Granulicella sibirica: one gene and its partners. The protein of the gene in region 2 interacts with the protein of the main gene of each other region in a pairwise test. Links are inferred from orthologs where the notes say so. Each region holds a gene or a part of one and is shown on either strand. Other genes may lie near its edges.

Evidence for each region. The genes of interacting proteins can lie anywhere in the genome.
Region 1: the proteins of dnaE (region 2) and GRAN_RS09605 interact in binary tests that used the Escherichia coli proteins (3 or more experiments, as listed by UniProt). The link is inferred for Granulicella sibirica from one-to-one orthologs.
Region 3: the proteins of dnaE (region 2) and dnaN interact in binary tests that used the Escherichia coli proteins (3 or more experiments, as listed by UniProt). The link is inferred for Granulicella sibirica from one-to-one orthologs.

Annotation. Positions count from the first base shown.
Region 1 is NZ_RDSM01000001.1:2,306,507-2,310,666, forward strand. The notes cover bases 1-2,973. They hold GRAN_RS09605 (aminotransferase class I/II-fold pyridoxal phosphate-dependent enzyme), read left to right. Parts: upstream 1-881; coding sequence 882-2,066; downstream 2,067-2,973. Other genes in these bases: GRAN_RS09600 (TIGR03435 family protein), read left to right, coding at 1-837; GRAN_RS09610 (hypothetical protein), read left to right, coding at 2,066-2,329; GRAN_RS09615 (alpha-L-arabinofuranosidase C-terminal domain-containing protein), read left to right, coding at 2,470-2,973. In the rest of the region: more of GRAN_RS09615, read left to right, coding at 2,974-4,160. UniProt on the Escherichia coli protein: Shows aminotransferase activity with methionine and histidine as substrates, and to a lesser extent also with phenylalanine.
Region 2 is NZ_RDSM01000002.1:405,996-412,747, forward strand. What follows is about bases 1,181-5,302. They hold dnaE (DNA polymerase III subunit alpha), read left to right. Parts: upstream 1,181-1,571; coding sequence 1,572-5,102; downstream 5,103-5,302. Other genes in these bases: GRAN_RS12695 (hypothetical protein), read left to right, coding at 1,181-1,508; GRAN_RS12705 (nuclear transport factor 2 family protein), read left to right, coding at 5,151-5,302. Outside these bases: GRAN_RS12685 (Uma2 family endonuclease), read right to left, coding at 1-507; GRAN_RS12690 (DUF3592 domain-containing protein), read right to left, coding at 536-910; more of GRAN_RS12695, read left to right, coding at 1,092-1,180; more of GRAN_RS12705, read left to right, coding at 5,303-5,498; GRAN_RS12710 (hypothetical protein), read left to right, coding at 5,513-5,782; GRAN_RS12715 (hypothetical protein), read right to left, coding at 5,939-6,265; GRAN_RS26185 (MarR family transcriptional regulator), read right to left, coding at 6,447-6,752. UniProt on the Escherichia coli protein: DNA polymerase III is a complex, multichain enzyme responsible for most of the replicative synthesis in bacteria. This DNA polymerase also exhibits 3' to 5' exonuclease activity. The alpha chain is the DNA polymerase catalytic subunit.
Region 3 is NZ_RDSM01000001.1:2,038,243-2,042,214, reverse strand. The notes cover bases 1,188-3,972. They hold dnaN (DNA polymerase III subunit beta), read right to left. Parts: upstream 3,255-3,972; coding sequence 2,121-3,254; downstream 1,188-2,120. Other genes in these bases: GRAN_RS08435 (NAD(P)-dependent oxidoreductase), read left to right, coding at 3,932-3,972; GRAN_RS08445 (HNH endonuclease), read right to left, coding at 1,624-1,989; GRAN_RS08450 (SRPBCC family protein), read left to right, coding at 1,188-1,620. Also shown: GRAN_RS08460 (aromatic ring-hydroxylating dioxygenase subunit alpha), read left to right, coding at 1-258; GRAN_RS08455 (MBL fold metallo-hydrolase), read left to right, coding at 367-1,047; more of GRAN_RS08450, read left to right, coding at 1,090-1,187. UniProt on the Escherichia coli protein: Confers DNA tethering and processivity to DNA polymerases and other proteins. Acts as a clamp, forming a ring around DNA (a reaction catalyzed by the clamp-loading complex) which diffuses in an ATP-independent manner freely and bidirectionally along dsDNA.

The DNA.
Region 1 (4,160 bases), on a different replicon or contig from region 2:
CAGACCGCCGCGGGAAAGAAGCTTTCCTTCGAGGTTGCTACCGTCAAGCCCAACAGGTCGGACGACTCACCCGAAGTGAACTTCACGCTCGGTTTTGGCGACAGGTACGCCGACACCGGCGGGCGATTCCTCACAAAGAACATCAGCCTGCTGGACTACATCCGCTTCGCCTACAAGCTGACAGACGGACAGGTCGAGATCCTTGAAAGCAATGCGCCTAAGTGGATAGGCACGGAACGTTTCGACATTCAGGCCAAATCGGATCTACCGAACCCAACGAAGAACCAGATGCGTCTGATGGTGCAATCTCTGCTTGCCGATCGCTTCAAGCTGCGCGTTCATACGGAAACACGGGAACTACCGGTCCTCGCGCTGGTCCTGGTCAAGCCGGGAGCACTCGGCCCGAAACTCCACCCTCATCCTGCGGCGGACGATAAATGTTCCAACGTCGCCCCGGTGGGTCAGGAATCAGGAAACGGGTCGACACCTGAGGTTCCCGCGGTCTGCGGTGGACTGGTGAGTGTCGGGGTACCGGGCGCGGCGAGCCGTGTTCGTCTCGGTGGCCGAGGGGTGCCGCTTGCGCTCCTTGGCGCTCATCTGGGCGAGATGGGCGGGTTTGGCCGTCCCATTGTGGATCAGACAGGCTTGACCGGGACGTTCGACCTCGTTGTAGAGTGGGGAGCCGATTCTGCAGTGGAGCCCCGCGATGAGAACAACCGGGAAACATACCTTCAGGAGTCGCTCAAAGATCAGCTCGGACTCAAGCTGGAGCGCCGGAAGGCATCGTTGGCCGTTCTCCTCGTAGACTCCATGGATCAGCAGCCTGCGGACAATTAGAATCTGGGTGGGCTGGCTGGCGTTCTTTTGCGCAGAGGTGTCGGATGAGTGAAGCGACGATTGCAGAGCAGTTGAAGTTGAGTGAGTTGGCTCCGAGGGTCCTGCAGTCGGAGATCCGCGCAATGAGTGTGGCCTGCGACGCGGTGAATGGGGTGAACCTCGCGCAGGGTGTCTGCGATACCGAGGTGCCGGAGGTCGTCGCGGAAGGGGCGCAGCGGGCGATTCGCGATGGCTTCAATATCTACACACGGCTCGATGGGATCGCCCGGTTGCGAACGGCGATCGCGGGGCAGGTGGCGCGGACGCACGGGATCGAGGTCGATCCTGATCGCGAAGTGCTCATCACCAGCGGCGTCACCGGAGGCTTTCAGGCCGCATGCATGGCTCTGCTGAACCCCGGCGATGAGGTTATCGTCTTTGAGCCGTTTTATGGCTACCACCTGAGCACCATCAAGGCGGTTCGCGCGGTTCCGGTGGCGGTGGGCCTGAGCGGGCCGGATTGGCATCTGGACCTTGCCGCGGTGAGGAACGTGATCACCCCGAGGACGCGTGCGGTGGTGGTGAATACGCCGTCAAACCCAGCCGGAAAGGTATTTACCCGCGCAGAACTCGAAGGGCTTGGAGCGCTCGCGGAGGAGTTCGGGCTCTTCGTGTTTACCGACGAGATCTACGAGCACTTTCTCTATGGAGGGGCCAGGCATGTGAGCCCTGCATCGCTCCCGGCTATGCGCGAGCGGACGATCCTGATGTCGGGGTTTTCGAAGACGTTTTCCGTCACGGGATGGAGGGTCGGGTACCTGATCGCCGACGCGAAGTGGCTTGGATCGATCGGATACTTCCATGATCTGACCTATGTCTGCGCGCCGTCTCCCTTCCAGCACGGCGTGGCGGACGGTGTGGAGCAGTTGCCGCTCTCGTTCTACGAAGGACTGGCGACGGAGCACGTGGGGAAGCGGGCGATGCTTCTCGATGCGCTGATGGCTGCGGGTCTAACACCGCACGTGCCGCAGGGAGCCTATTACATCCTGGCCGATGCTTCCCAGGTGGAAGGCGCAACCGCTGCCCAGAAGGCAAGGACGCTGCTACGGGAAATAGGAGTGGCCTCGGTTGCGGGTTCGGCGTTCTTCCGGCCGGGTGGCGGCGAAGACCTGCTGCGGTTCTGTTTCGCCAAGAAAGACGCGGACCTGGCGGATGCCTGCAATCGTCTGCGTGCGCGAGGCAGGGCCTAGTGGCGGCTCCATCGGAGGTCGTGCGGGTGGAGGCGGCGCTCAAGAACAAGGGCGCGAAGGAACTCGAGTGGGCGCGCTGGTACTGCGCGATGCGGCAGAGCGTTCCTTCGGCTCGACCGGCGGACATCAAGTTCTGGAGCGCGATGGCGGAGCGCGTCGAGGAGGTGCTTGCGCCTCCGGTTGCCGCGAAGGTGTACCCGTCGAAGAAGAAGAAAACGGGGCGCGGGCTTGGCGCAGGACCGATCGATTCTGGGGCAGAGTAGCAGCCATCTGGCTTTGCGCCGGGCACGAAGAGAAAAGAAGAGGCAGCCTGTTGCGATGCGGCCTTCGATCTGTATGATGTCTCCGGAATACGTTTACCCAAATTCCAGAGTTCTGCATTTCAAGGTTGAGGTTGAGATCCATGTTCCGTGTTGGCTTGAAAAGAATTTGCTTCTGCACGCTGGCGGTTGTGGCCGCGGTTCCTGCGGTTCGGTATGCGGTGGCGCAGGAGCCGGCCACGCTGACGATCGATACGAAGACCGTGAAGGCGAAGGTCAGCCCGAAGCTCTACGGCCTCATGACCGAGGAGATCAACTACTCCTACGACGGCGGCCTCTATGGGGAACTGGTGAGCAACCGCGTGTTCATGGACCGCTTCGGCGTGACGCGGTGGTTCCTTCATCCCAATGGAGCGGCGGAAGCCTCGATGGAGATAGACCACAAGGAGGGCCCGAGCGCCGCGCTGACTCGCAGCCTCGCGCTGACCGTGACGAAGGCGTCGGCGAAGGATTGGGCCGGAGTCGTCAACAATGGGTATTGGGGAATCCCGATTCGGCCAAAGGAGCGCTACAAGGGCTCGTTCTGGGCGAAAGCGGATTCAACTTCCGTCGGCCCGGTGCGGATACGCCTGATCAACAACAACTCCGGCCAGGAGATCACGACGGAGGGCGTCTCGACGCCGCTGACGACCGAGTGGAAGGAGTACCAGTTTGAGCTGGTCTCAGGCACCGCACCTGCCTCGCAGCAGAACCAGCTGATTCTCTCGGTCGAGAACCCGGGCAAGGTCTGGTTCAGCCTCGTCTCGCTCTTTCCCCCGACCTACAAGGATCGCGTGAACGGAAACCGTATCGACCTCTCGGAGAAGCTGGCCGCGATGAACCCGCGGTTCCTGCGTTTCCCGGGCGGCAACTATCTCGAAGGCGACCACATCAACGAGCGCTTCGAGTGGAAGAAGACGATCGGACCTCTGGTCGACCGGCCGACCCACCCCAGCCCCTGGCGTTACCACTCGACCGACGGCATGGGCCTGCTCGAGTTTCTCCTGTGGTGCGAGGACCTGCACATGCAGCCTCTGCTCGCGGTCTACGGCGGCTATTCGATGATGCAGGAGCACGTGAACCCCGGCCCGGACCTCGACCCCTACGTGCAGGACGCGCTTGAAGAGATCGAGTACGTGACGGGAAGCACAAGCACCAAGTGGGGAGCGCAACGCGCCAAGGACGGGCATCCCGAGCCGTTTCACCTGAGCTATGTCGAGGTGGGGAACGAGGACTGGTTCGACAAGTCTGGAAGCTACGACGGCCGGTACGCTCAGTACTACAAGGCCATCAAGGCCAAGTATCCCGACCTGCAGATCATCGCGACGACGACCGTGAAGGGTATCAAGCCGGACGTCATCGACGACCATTACTATAAGACCGCCGAAGAGTTCTACGCGATGGACAAGCACTACGACACGATGGACCGCACCGGCCCGAAAATCTTCGTCGGCGAGTGGGCCACCCGTGAGGGCGGACCGACACCGAACATGGGCGCCGCGCTTGGCGATGCCGCGTTCATGACGTCGATGGAGCGGAACAGCGACCTGATCGTGATGGCCTCGTACGCTCCGCTTCTGGTGAACGTAAACGCGGGCGGAATGCAGTGGGAGAGCGACCTGATCGGGTACGACTCACTCTCGAGCTATGGATCTCCGAGCTATTACGCGCAGGTGCTGTTCAACGAGTATCTGGGCGATGAGATCCTGGCGGGAACGGCGGAGGGCGCTCCCACCCGTTTCCACTACTCGGCCACGCGGAGTTCGCAGACCGGCGTGATTCATCTGAAGCTCGT
Region 2 (6,752 bases):
CGGGTCAAGGCCGGCGAAGAGGCTCGGGAGATCGACGAAGATCGGGGTTCCGGGGACTTCGAGGCGGGCGGCCGCAGTCCAGCTTGCGCCGATGCACATGCGTCCGGTGCGGGTATCGGGATCGATGATCCAGATGGTCTCGACTCCCATCTTCCGATAGTCTTCGGCTCGGCGTTGGGTGTCAGAGTAGCTGTCGTCTGGGGAGAGGATTTCGATGATGAGGACAGGGGCGTCGACAAGAACCGGTGGCTGAGGGCCAGATGTGACGACGGTGACATCTGGGATGCGAACACGAGTAGAAGATACGCGGGCTCTCCACTCGACGGCGACCATAACCTGCCATTCTGATTCGTGGGAGAGAAACCAGCCGCCTAGAAGCATCTGGATGCGAGCGTGTTCCCAGGTTCCCATGTTCCGCTCCACGATTTCGCCGTCGATATACTCGCGGTCGGGCCGGTAGGTCCGCTCGAGGTACTCGGCGATGGGAATTTGAACCGAGGTCGCCATATCTGTTGGCTGAAGTCTAGCAGATGGGTCAGGAGGAGAGGACTTCGAAGGGGAGGGTGTTGAGGTTGTCTTCGGCGAGGACGGCGGTTTCGTCGGGGTTGGTGGGATTGTAGCGGATGGTGAGGGTGGGGGCTCCGGTGGCGACGCGTTCGGCGGCGGAGTGGCTGGTAGGGGTGGAGTGGGCGTAGCCGCCGTAGTATTCGCCGTTTAGGGTGAAGTGGAAGCCGGCCTCTATCTGATAGTTGCTGGAGAAGGAGGCGTTGGGATCAGAGACAGGATTGACGGACCAGCGGTTGATCTCGGCTGTGGTTTTCGGCCAGGTGGTGGCCTGTTGGATCTTTTTCCTGCGTTTGGACTCGCGGAGGGTGCGCTGAATGCTCTCGAACAGGGGAAGGCCGTGCATGGGTGAGATCGTAATACCCCCGGTGTAGGTGCTTCAAGTGGTTGGAAAGAGTACGGCGCGAGTAGTATTTTGGACGGGCACTTATCTCGTACGTTCGAGGTCTGCCATGATGCGTGTCGCGGTGCTTTTTCTCTTTTGCTCTTTGCGTGCTGGAGAGTTGTTTGCACAGGCCGGAGGGGTTTTGGGTGATTGCCCGATCGGGATGCGGGCTCGTTATGAAGGCGGATTGACGGCGCAGCGTGTCACGGATGGGAAGGTTGAGGTTGTGCAGAGGATGCATCTCAACTTCTGGAATCTGGAGAAGCGCGAGGTGGCGGGAGCTGCGGCTTCCTTCCATGGGTATACGGCGCAGGTTCGGTATGCACCGCTTGAGCCTTCAGGCAAAGGTGGATCGGATATTTCACGGACAGTGGATTTTCAGTTGGCGCTTGGCAAGGGTGAAATGGCGACGAAGCCGTTGGCGTTGAAGTCATTCGGGTCGGTGAGCTGGATCGATTTGCGATCGGTCACATATGCCGATGGTTCGGTGTGGAAGGCTGCCGAGGGAAGCAACTGCCGGATTGAGCCGGATCGGTTTCTACTGGTCGGCGGGCAGTAAGGGGAGTTTCGGGCTGGTTTTCCTCAACGGAAAAGAGCAGCGACGGAAGCCTAGAATGGAGAGATGGCAGCAGAATTTACCCATCTCCACCTCCACACTGATTACTCTCTCCTTGATGGAGCATGCGACGTTGACAAGCTGGCCGGGCACCTGAAAAAGATCGGGCAGACGGCGGCTGCGATGACGGACCACGGCAATATTTTTGGGGCCGTGCATTTCTTCGACGCGATGCAAAAGAAGGGGATCAAGCCGATCCTCGGGTGTGAGCTTTACATCTGCAAGAACGACGACCACCGGGCTGCTCCTGAAGGCGACAAGTACAACCACATGCTTGTGCTGGCGGAGAACGAGGCCGGATACCGGAACCTGGTTCGGCTGACGTCGGAGGCGGCGCTGCATGGGTTCTACCGGAAGCCTCGCGTGTCGAAGAACTTTCTGGCGAAGCATACGGAGGGGTTGATTGGCTTTTCGGGGTGCCTTGCGGGTGAGGTGAATCAGCACCTCATGGCGGGGAAGTATGACGAAGCCAAGAGGGCCGCAGGCCAGTATGAGGACATGTTCGGGAAGGGAAACTACTTTCTCGAGATACAGGATCATGGGCTTGAGCCGGATAAGCCGGTGTGCGATGCGTTGTTCAAGATGGAGCGGGAGCTGGGGATTCCGCTGATCGCGACGAACGACGCGCATTACGTGGGCGCGGATGACTCGCGGGCGCACGAGATCCTGCTATGCGTGCAGACGGCGGGGTCGATGAACGATCCGAACCGGTTCAAGTTCGATACGCAGGAGTTCTACATTAAGACGGCGGACGAGATGCTGCGGACGTTTGCGCAGAATCCCGAAGTGTGCACGCGGACGATGCAGTTTGTCGATCGCTGCAATCTGAAGATGAAGAAGGTCGACGATCCGTTTCCGGTGTTCGATTGCCCGGATGGTATGACGCTCGATGAGTATTTCGAGGATGTGTGCCGCAAGGGTTTGAAGATGCGGCTTGAGACGGCCGTCGCTCACCTGCAGAGCAAGGGGTTGCTGAAGAAGACGATCGCGGACTACGAGGCGAGGCTGAATAGCGAGTTGGACGTGATCAAGAACATGAAGTTTCCGGGCTACTTCATGATCGTTTGGGACTTCATACGGTATGCGCGGGAGCAGAGTATCCCGGTGGGTCCGGGGCGTGGTTCGGCGGCGGGTTCGCTGGTGGCGTATGTGATGCAGATCACGGATGTCGATCCGCTGCAGAATGAGTTGCTGTTCGAGCGGTTCCTGAATCCTGAGCGCGTGTCGATGCCTGATATCGATATCGACTTCGATATGAACCGGCGCGGCGAGGTGATCGAGTATGTGCGGCGGAAGTATGGGGTGGACCAGGTCGCGCAGATCATCACGTTCAATACGATGGCGGCGAAGGCGGCGATCAAGGACGTCGGCCGTGCGCTCGATATGCCGTATGGCGAGGTCGACCGCATCGCGAAGATGATTCCGGCGACGATCGGGATCACGATCGACCAGGCGTTGAAAGATTCGCCTCCGCTGGCGCAGGCGTATGAGAGCGATGCGCGGGTAAAGGAAGTGATCGACGCGGCGCTGCGGCTTGAGGGACTGGTGCGTGGGGCGGGCGTGCATGCGGCAGGTGTCGTGATTGCTCCGCAGCCTTTGACGGAGCTTGTGCCTGTTACGCGGACGAAGGACGAGGCTGTTGTTACGGCGTATGACATGAAGGCCGTCGAGAAGATGGGTCTGCTCAAGATGGACTTTCTTGGGCTTACCACGCTGACTGTTATTGATGATTGTTTGAAGCTGATCAAGAGCAATCGTGGGCTGGATGTGGATCTGGCTACGATCGATCTGGATGATGCGAAGACGTATGAGCAGGTGTTTCACCGGGCGCTGACATCGGGTGTGTTTCAGTTTGAATCGGGTGGGATGCGGGATGTACTGCGGCGCTATAAGCCGACTACGGTTGAGGATCTGACGGCGTTGAATGCCCTGTATCGTCCGGGGCCGATCCAGGGCGGTATGATCGATGACTTCATCGAACGCAAGTGGGGACGCAGGGCTGTCGAGTATCTACTGCCGGATCTTGAGTTGCTGCTGAAGGAGACGCTGGGCGTCATCGTGTATCAGGAACAGGTGATGCAGATCTCGAACGTGCTCGCTGGGTATTCGCTTGGTGAGGCCGATCTGCTGCGGCGCGCGATGGGTAAGAAAGACCCGGCTGAGATGGACAAGCAGAGGAATCGCTTCATGTCCGGTGCCGCGGAGAAGAAGCACCCGAAGGACATGGCGGGGAAAATCTTCGATCTGATGGCGCAGTTCGCGGGGTATGGATTTAATAAGTCACACTCTGCGGCTTATGCTTTACTGGCATATCACACGGCTTGGTTGAAGACGCATTTTCCGGTGGAGTTCATGGCTGCGTTGCTGACGAGTGAAACGTCGAAGCCGGAGAATGTAGTGAAGTATATCCAGGAGTGCCGCGAGATGAATATCTCGGTGACTCCGCCGAACGTGCAGGTTTCGTCCACGGCGTTTACTCCTGTTGGCGATACGATTTTGTTCGGGTTGGCGGCGATCAAGAACGTTGGGCATAACGCAATTCAGTCGGTGATCGAGGTAAGGGCAGGTTTGCAGGCGGAGGGTAAGTCGGGGTTCACGAGCCTTTGGGAGTTCTGCGAGAAGGTCGATCTTAGGCTGCTGAACAAGCGGGTGCTGGAGTCGCTGATCAAGGCTGGAGCGATGGACTCCTTTGGCCGTCGAGCGCAGGTGATGGCGGCTCTCGATAAGGCGATGGAGCAGGCGCAGAAGGCCCAGAAGGATGCGGCTGCGGGGCAGCATGGCTTGTTTGGGATCTTCGATGATCTGCCTGTTGCCGGTGCGACGAAGGCGCAGGAGTTGCCCCCGGCAGCGGAGTGGGATGAGCATACGCGTCTGCAGAACGAGAAGGATGTTCTCGGCTTCTTCGTTTCGGGTCACCCAATGGATAAGTATCGGGAGAAGTTACGCAATATGAAAGTTGTCGATACCGCGACGGCGTGTGAGATGAAGCCGGAGCCGCAGGTGTTTCGGCGGGGTGGTGGAAACGACACGCAGAACGAGATCGCCATTGCTGGTGTGATCACCGGGCTTAAGGTGGCGAAGTCGAAGCGGTCGGGCGAGATGTACGCGCAGGCTTGCCTCGAAGATACAGTTGGGAAGATCGAGTTGATTGCGTTTCCGCAGTCGTACGAGAAGCTGGCGGAGAAACTGAAGATCGACGTGCCGGTGGTGGTGCGTGGTGTACTGCGGGGGGAAGAGGACTCGGCTCCGAAGCTGGCGGTGTCGAGTATCCAGGCGCTCGAGGATGTGAAGCTGAAGCTGCCGGAGTCTTTGCGAATCAAGATTCCGCTGCACGCGAAGGATGAGTCAATGCTGGATAAGCTGCATGCTATCTTCGTTGGAGCCCCAGGCAGGGGACGGCTTCTGCTGGACCTGGAAGAGCCGGGTGAGTTCTGCGCAGTGCTTGAGCCGCAGGATTGTATGGTATCGGCGGACCGGTTGTTTATCGATCGGGTGGAGGAACTTGTTGGCGCTGGCGGCGTGCGGGTGATCGACTAAGGAGGCGAGGCGATTCTGCTGCGGAGTTCAGAGGTTAAGGAAAAGGTCGTGAATACTCTCCGCGCGCTCGAAGAAGAGCTCTTCGAGCCTGCTGTCCGGAGGAACATAACGCGGCTTTCGGAGGTGCTCGCCGATGGATTCCGTGAGTTCGGGAGTTCGGGGCGTGTCTTCAGCAAAGCACAGATTATGTCGGAGCTGCAGCACGAATTGGAACGACGAATCTCGCTCTCGGAGTTTCGTGTGAAAGCAATTTCCAAGGACGCGGTGCTTGTGACTTACCGCGCGACTCGCGTTCAGGAGGGCCTGGCGGATGTTCACTCGCTTCGCTCGTCGATCTGGATGAAGCGCGAAGGGCGGTGGGAGATTGTCTTTCATCAAGGAACAGTCGTTCCCTAGCCAGGAACCTTCTCATGGATTTCGTGCGGGCAGTGAGCGTTCTTTATGCCTTCCTCATGGAGCGTGTTGCATCTTCATGGTGTCGTCCTTTCGGCGCACGAGGCTTTGGCCCGATGAAGATTGTCCATACAGAGATGGAACTGCGCGCGAGCGGAACAGAGCGGCTTCGCCGCGCGGCCGACGGTGCGAGACTGCATGCGCTGGCCCGGAGACTACGGCTCGCCGTTTATGTGGTGGTGCTTGTTGCCGCGGCGCTGCTCGTCGATTCTCTCTTGCTGAAGTAAAGCAGAGTTGTCAGTCAACATACGGAACGCGGTGGCAATCGAACTCTTGCACACCTTCAGACCAACAGCGGCTCCAGAACTTCGCGCCGCTGCACCAAGCTAGTTGCCGTGTTCCTGGCTGATACTTATGGCGGGACAGTCCTTTTCATAGACTTTTCAACTTCCGGGAGTGTTGCCGCCATGAAACTGTCCGAAGTGCCGAGCGGAAAAGAGACTGATCAACATCACTCCTGCTGCCACAGCGAGGACGTTGCTCGTCGATCGCACATCAAAGCTCCCGACCCTCAGTACGAGCACGTAACCGATGACCGCGTTGAACAATCCCCATAGAGCGTTGATGGTTGAGGATGAGAGTCCCTCTCCTGGCGGTTTTGCGAACGGGCTCTGGAACGGCTGTCCCATGGTGCCGCTCACAAAATGCGGGACGGCGTTTGCGAAGAAAATCCCACCGAAGAAGTACGAGACAAAATGAAGCCAGTTCACTTGATTAGAGTTCCTTTCGCTTATAGATCAGTAGCCGCGCAACGATGACAATGCGGAAAGAACTCGATGACAATCTCCCCAAGGTAACCACGGGTCCACGAAACCCCTTTTTATGGCCGACGGTTATGATTGGCAACCGGCACTTCTTCGATGCGGAGGCAGTCCACCGGCAGGCATAGCTTCACGAAAGCGGCTTATCGTCGGTGATTCGGTTGAGGAGACCGAGGGCTGCCGACAGCTTCTGCCTCTCCAGGGCTGAGAGCTTCTCGAGAATTGCGGTGGTGAGCCAATCCTGCTTTGCGGCGCGGCTTTCCCGAAGTAACTTTTCGCACTTCTTACTGAGCGACATCAGGGTCTGGCGACCATCTTTCGGGTCGGAGGAACTGCTTACCAAGCCTGCATTCTGCAGGGGGGTAACGATGGAGCTCATCGATTGGGGTCGCATTCCCTCGGCGCGGGCCAGACCTGACACTGTCACAGCGCCCTC
Region 3 (3,972 bases), on a different replicon or contig from region 2:
GTGTATGCGGCTTGGGACATCTTCTACCATGTGCCGTTTGTGACTTCGATCGCTACATTCTTTGGCGCGCGGTTTGTGAGGCAGGACCAGGAGACGATGATCGAGCAGGCGCAGGGTCTGCGGTTCAATCCGGGGCTGATGCTGATCGACGATGCGGACAAACCGGCGAAGTGGTATTTCGCGTTGAAGCAGGCACGGTTGACGGGGAGCGGGGCGCATCCGTTGTCGGGTCCGGTGACGTTGCACTGGAGAAGTTAGGGGGCTTTGTAGATTGCACCCTTCACCGGGCTTTCGTGCAAGGCCCTCGATTCAAGAGGTTTACGAGGGGACTTCGCCTTCGGAAGCTCACAGGGAGACGGCTCGCGAATGAAGATCACGGCAGTTGGGAAATACGGGAGAATGCTCACGCGGCTTGGGTTCTTCAACTGCTTTCTCGTGCGTGAGGAGGATGGCTTTACGCTGATCGACGCGAATCTGAAGGGATCGGAGGAGGACACTCTCAGGGCTACCGGGGATGTGCCGATCAGGCGTATTTTGCTGACGCATGCGCATGTGGATCATGTGGGAAGTGTCGATGCGCTGATGGCCAAGGTGCCGGGATTGGAGCTACTGGCGTCGGAGAGGTCGATTCCGATTCTGCAGTCCCCGCCTGATCTTTCGCTGAGACGGGGTGAAGTCGGGCCGATTCGTGGAGGTACGCCGGGGATCGTCAGCAAGCTGACGCGGACGGTTGCCGAGGGGGATCGCGTGGGTTCGTTGCTGGCGATCGATACACCGGGTCATATTCACGGGCACCAGGCGTTTCTCGATGAGCGGGACGGGACGCTCTATGCGGGGGATGAGTTTGGCTATCTGGGGAAGGTGACCGTCACGGGTTTTACGCCGTGGTGGATTCCGTTGAAGGCGTTTTCGAATCGCGATCAGGCGAGGGAGACGGCGAAGAAGCTGCTTGCGTATCCCGTCCAGCGCGTGGCTTGCGGGCATGGGAAGGTGTCAGAGGGCGGGCGAGAGCTGATCCAAGGGGCGATCGATCGGGCGAAGGGCTAACGAGTGGAGCCTCCCGATCGGAGGCTGTGAGGGGGTACTTCGATGCGCAGAGTTGTGTATATAGGCTGGCTGTTTGGCTTGCTCGGACTTGCCGGATGCGGGGATTCGCTGCAGACGTTGAATGGGATGGCGGAAGCGGGGCGAGTGCATGAAAGTGCGCCGATCGTGGCGCACGTACGGATCTCGATTGCGGCGCCCCAAGAGAGGGTTTGGGGGTTTCTGGTCGATGCCGCGGGGTGGCCGAAGTGGGCGGACCAGATTGATAGCATTACCGTCGATGGGCCGCTGGTGAGTGGACGGAGATTTACCTGGAAGAGCGGCGGGATGACGATCCACTCGCAGGTGCGGATGGTTGTAGCGGGGAAAGCTTTGGCCTGGACGGGGGGAGCGCTGACGGGGAAGGCTGTCCATGTATGGAGGCTCGAGGCGAATGCGAGTGGTGGGACGGATGTTTCGGAGGATGAGTCGATGGAGGGGCTGCTGATGGCGCAGATGTACTCCTCGGCGAAGCTGATCGAGGCGGATACCGCGTGGCTCGAGGCTTTGAAGAAGGCGGCGGAGCGGGTGCCGTAGCGGCTACGGGAGGGGGATGCCGGTGGTGTCGGAGTGCTGGACCTTCTGGTGGCAGGGGCGACAGAGGAGGATGGTGTTGCCGGGGGTGTAGCCTTCGATGGCCTTGATGCGGTGGAGCTCGGAGCCCTTGGCGGGAAGCTTCTGGCTGCACTGAGCGCAGAGGCCCTTCTGGTATTTGGCTTTCTGGTCTTTGAGCTTGCGGCGCTGGGTGGGGGTTCCACGTTCGTCGAACTCAAGGCGCTTGGCGATGTAGCGGCGGAGCTGGAAGCGTGTCGGTTCGTCGCCGGCAGCTATGGTTTCGATTTCGGCGCGCAGGGTGGTGAGGAGGGCTATGGCCTTTTCGCGGTTCTCGTTGGAAAGGATGGGCATAGTGGCTTTGGATTCGAGCCTTGCTCTTCACCAGCATAAGCTTGGGACGAGAGACAGAATAGGCCCGGCGTTTTCTCCGGGCCTCTCGTTTGCACTTGTGGCGAAGCCGCCTTTCGCCGTTCGCGAAGGACTCAGATGCGCATGGGCATGAGGATGTAGCGGTACTTCACGTCTTCGTTGCCGTCTTCGGGCCGCATCTGGCCGGCCGATTGGGCGTCCTTGAACTCCAGCCTCACTTCGCCCTGGGTGCCGATAGCCTTGAGGAAGTCGATGAGGTACTGGGAGTTGAAGCCTACGACGAGGGGGTCGTAGTTGTAGGGGGTTTCGATGGTGTCTTCGGATTCGCCGGCGTCGGTGGAGGAGGAGGAGAGCTTCAGCTCGTTCTGCTCAAGGCGGATCTTGATGGCTCCGGAGCGCTCATCGGCGAACTGAGCTACGCGCTGGATGCAGCCCATAAGGTCTTCCGAGCGAACGATGACGAACTTGTTGTTGTCGCGCGGGAGGACGGCCTCGTAGTTGGGGAACTGGCCGGTGAGCTTGCGGCTGGTCAGGACTCGGCCGCCGACCTTGAAGAAGAGGGTCTGGTCGTCGTCGGCGAAGTCAAGGGTGTCAGCTTCGGTGCTGGAGAGCAGGCTCGATAGTTCGCTGAGCGCCTTGCGGGGGATGAGAGTCTTCTTTTCGCCGGAGATGCCTTCGAGCGTCTCACCGAGCTTTTCGACGTGTGCGAGGCGGTGGCCGTCGGTGGCAACCATGGCCATGGACTCGGCCTTGAGGACGAGCAGGGCGCCGTTGAGGGTGTAGCGGCTCTCTTCGTTCGAGATGGCAAAGATGGTCTTCGAGATCATGCCCTTGAGCGACGGGACGGAGATGCGGAAGCTGCCGCTGGTCGGGAACTCGGGGACCTGGGGGAAGTTCGCGCGGGCCATGCCGACCATTTTGGTATTCGACCGGCCAGCGCGGATCTGGACCCAGTGGTTGTCCATGAGCTTGATGGAGATCTCGCCTTCGGGCAGGAGCTTGATGTAGTCGTAGAGCTTGCGGGCGGGGATGGTGCAGGCTCCGGCTTTTTTGACCTTGGCGGCGCAGCTTGTGCGGAGGCTTTGGTCGAGGTCAGTGGCGGTGATGGTGAGACGGCCAACTTCGCCGTCGGTGGTGGCCTCGAAGAGGAAGTTCGAGAGGATCGGAATGGTCGTTTTGCGCTCGACGACGGACTGGGCGGCGGTGAGCTCACGAAGCAACTCGGCACGGGAGACGGTGAGTTCCAGGTTGCCGGCCAGCACGGTGGCGTGTGCGGAGGAGGCGGTGCTTTCGAGGTTCGGAGTGGATGTGCTCACGGTCAGGGTCTCCAGTGCGGCGAAAAAGGCGCTGCGGGGCGGACGCGGATGAAATCGGTCCTGCGGAAACTGTACACGGGAAGGTGCATTCTTCGCGCGGGACGGGTCTCCGGCATGGTCCGATTCTAGCGGCGCGGAGCGGCGGGACGCGACTGCTTTCTTTGTGGGAAACCGTGTCTGGTGTGTGGGTTGCGAGGAGACTGGACGAGCTCCGGTGCGAGGCAGGTTTTAGTGGGGTGCTACTGCTCCTACTAGATAAGGGAAAAAGGATAGAAAGTGCTAGAAGCCTTAACCGTTTGCGCTTGAAATGTGGATTTAAGCGCCAGGTCCTTGTGAGAACAGGAGTTAGGGTTTACCCCCGGTTTAGAAAATCCTCTGGGAGGAAACGGAGGGATGGTAAGACAGGGTAAAAACTTCTCGATACCTCCCGGGCGATCCACGATCTCCACACACAGCCGAAGCGGGATTGGAGAAGAGTGCGGGCAAAGGGTGGGAATGCGCCTCAACAAACGTGGAATGAAAGCTTTACGGGGTGCAATTTGTTCACAGTCCAAACGGCGGGTGGAGGATAAACGCGGTAAAACCGTTGTGAGACCGAGGTGAGTGCGATGGCCGGAACGCAGATCAGGATTGCGATCTTTGGGGCGAA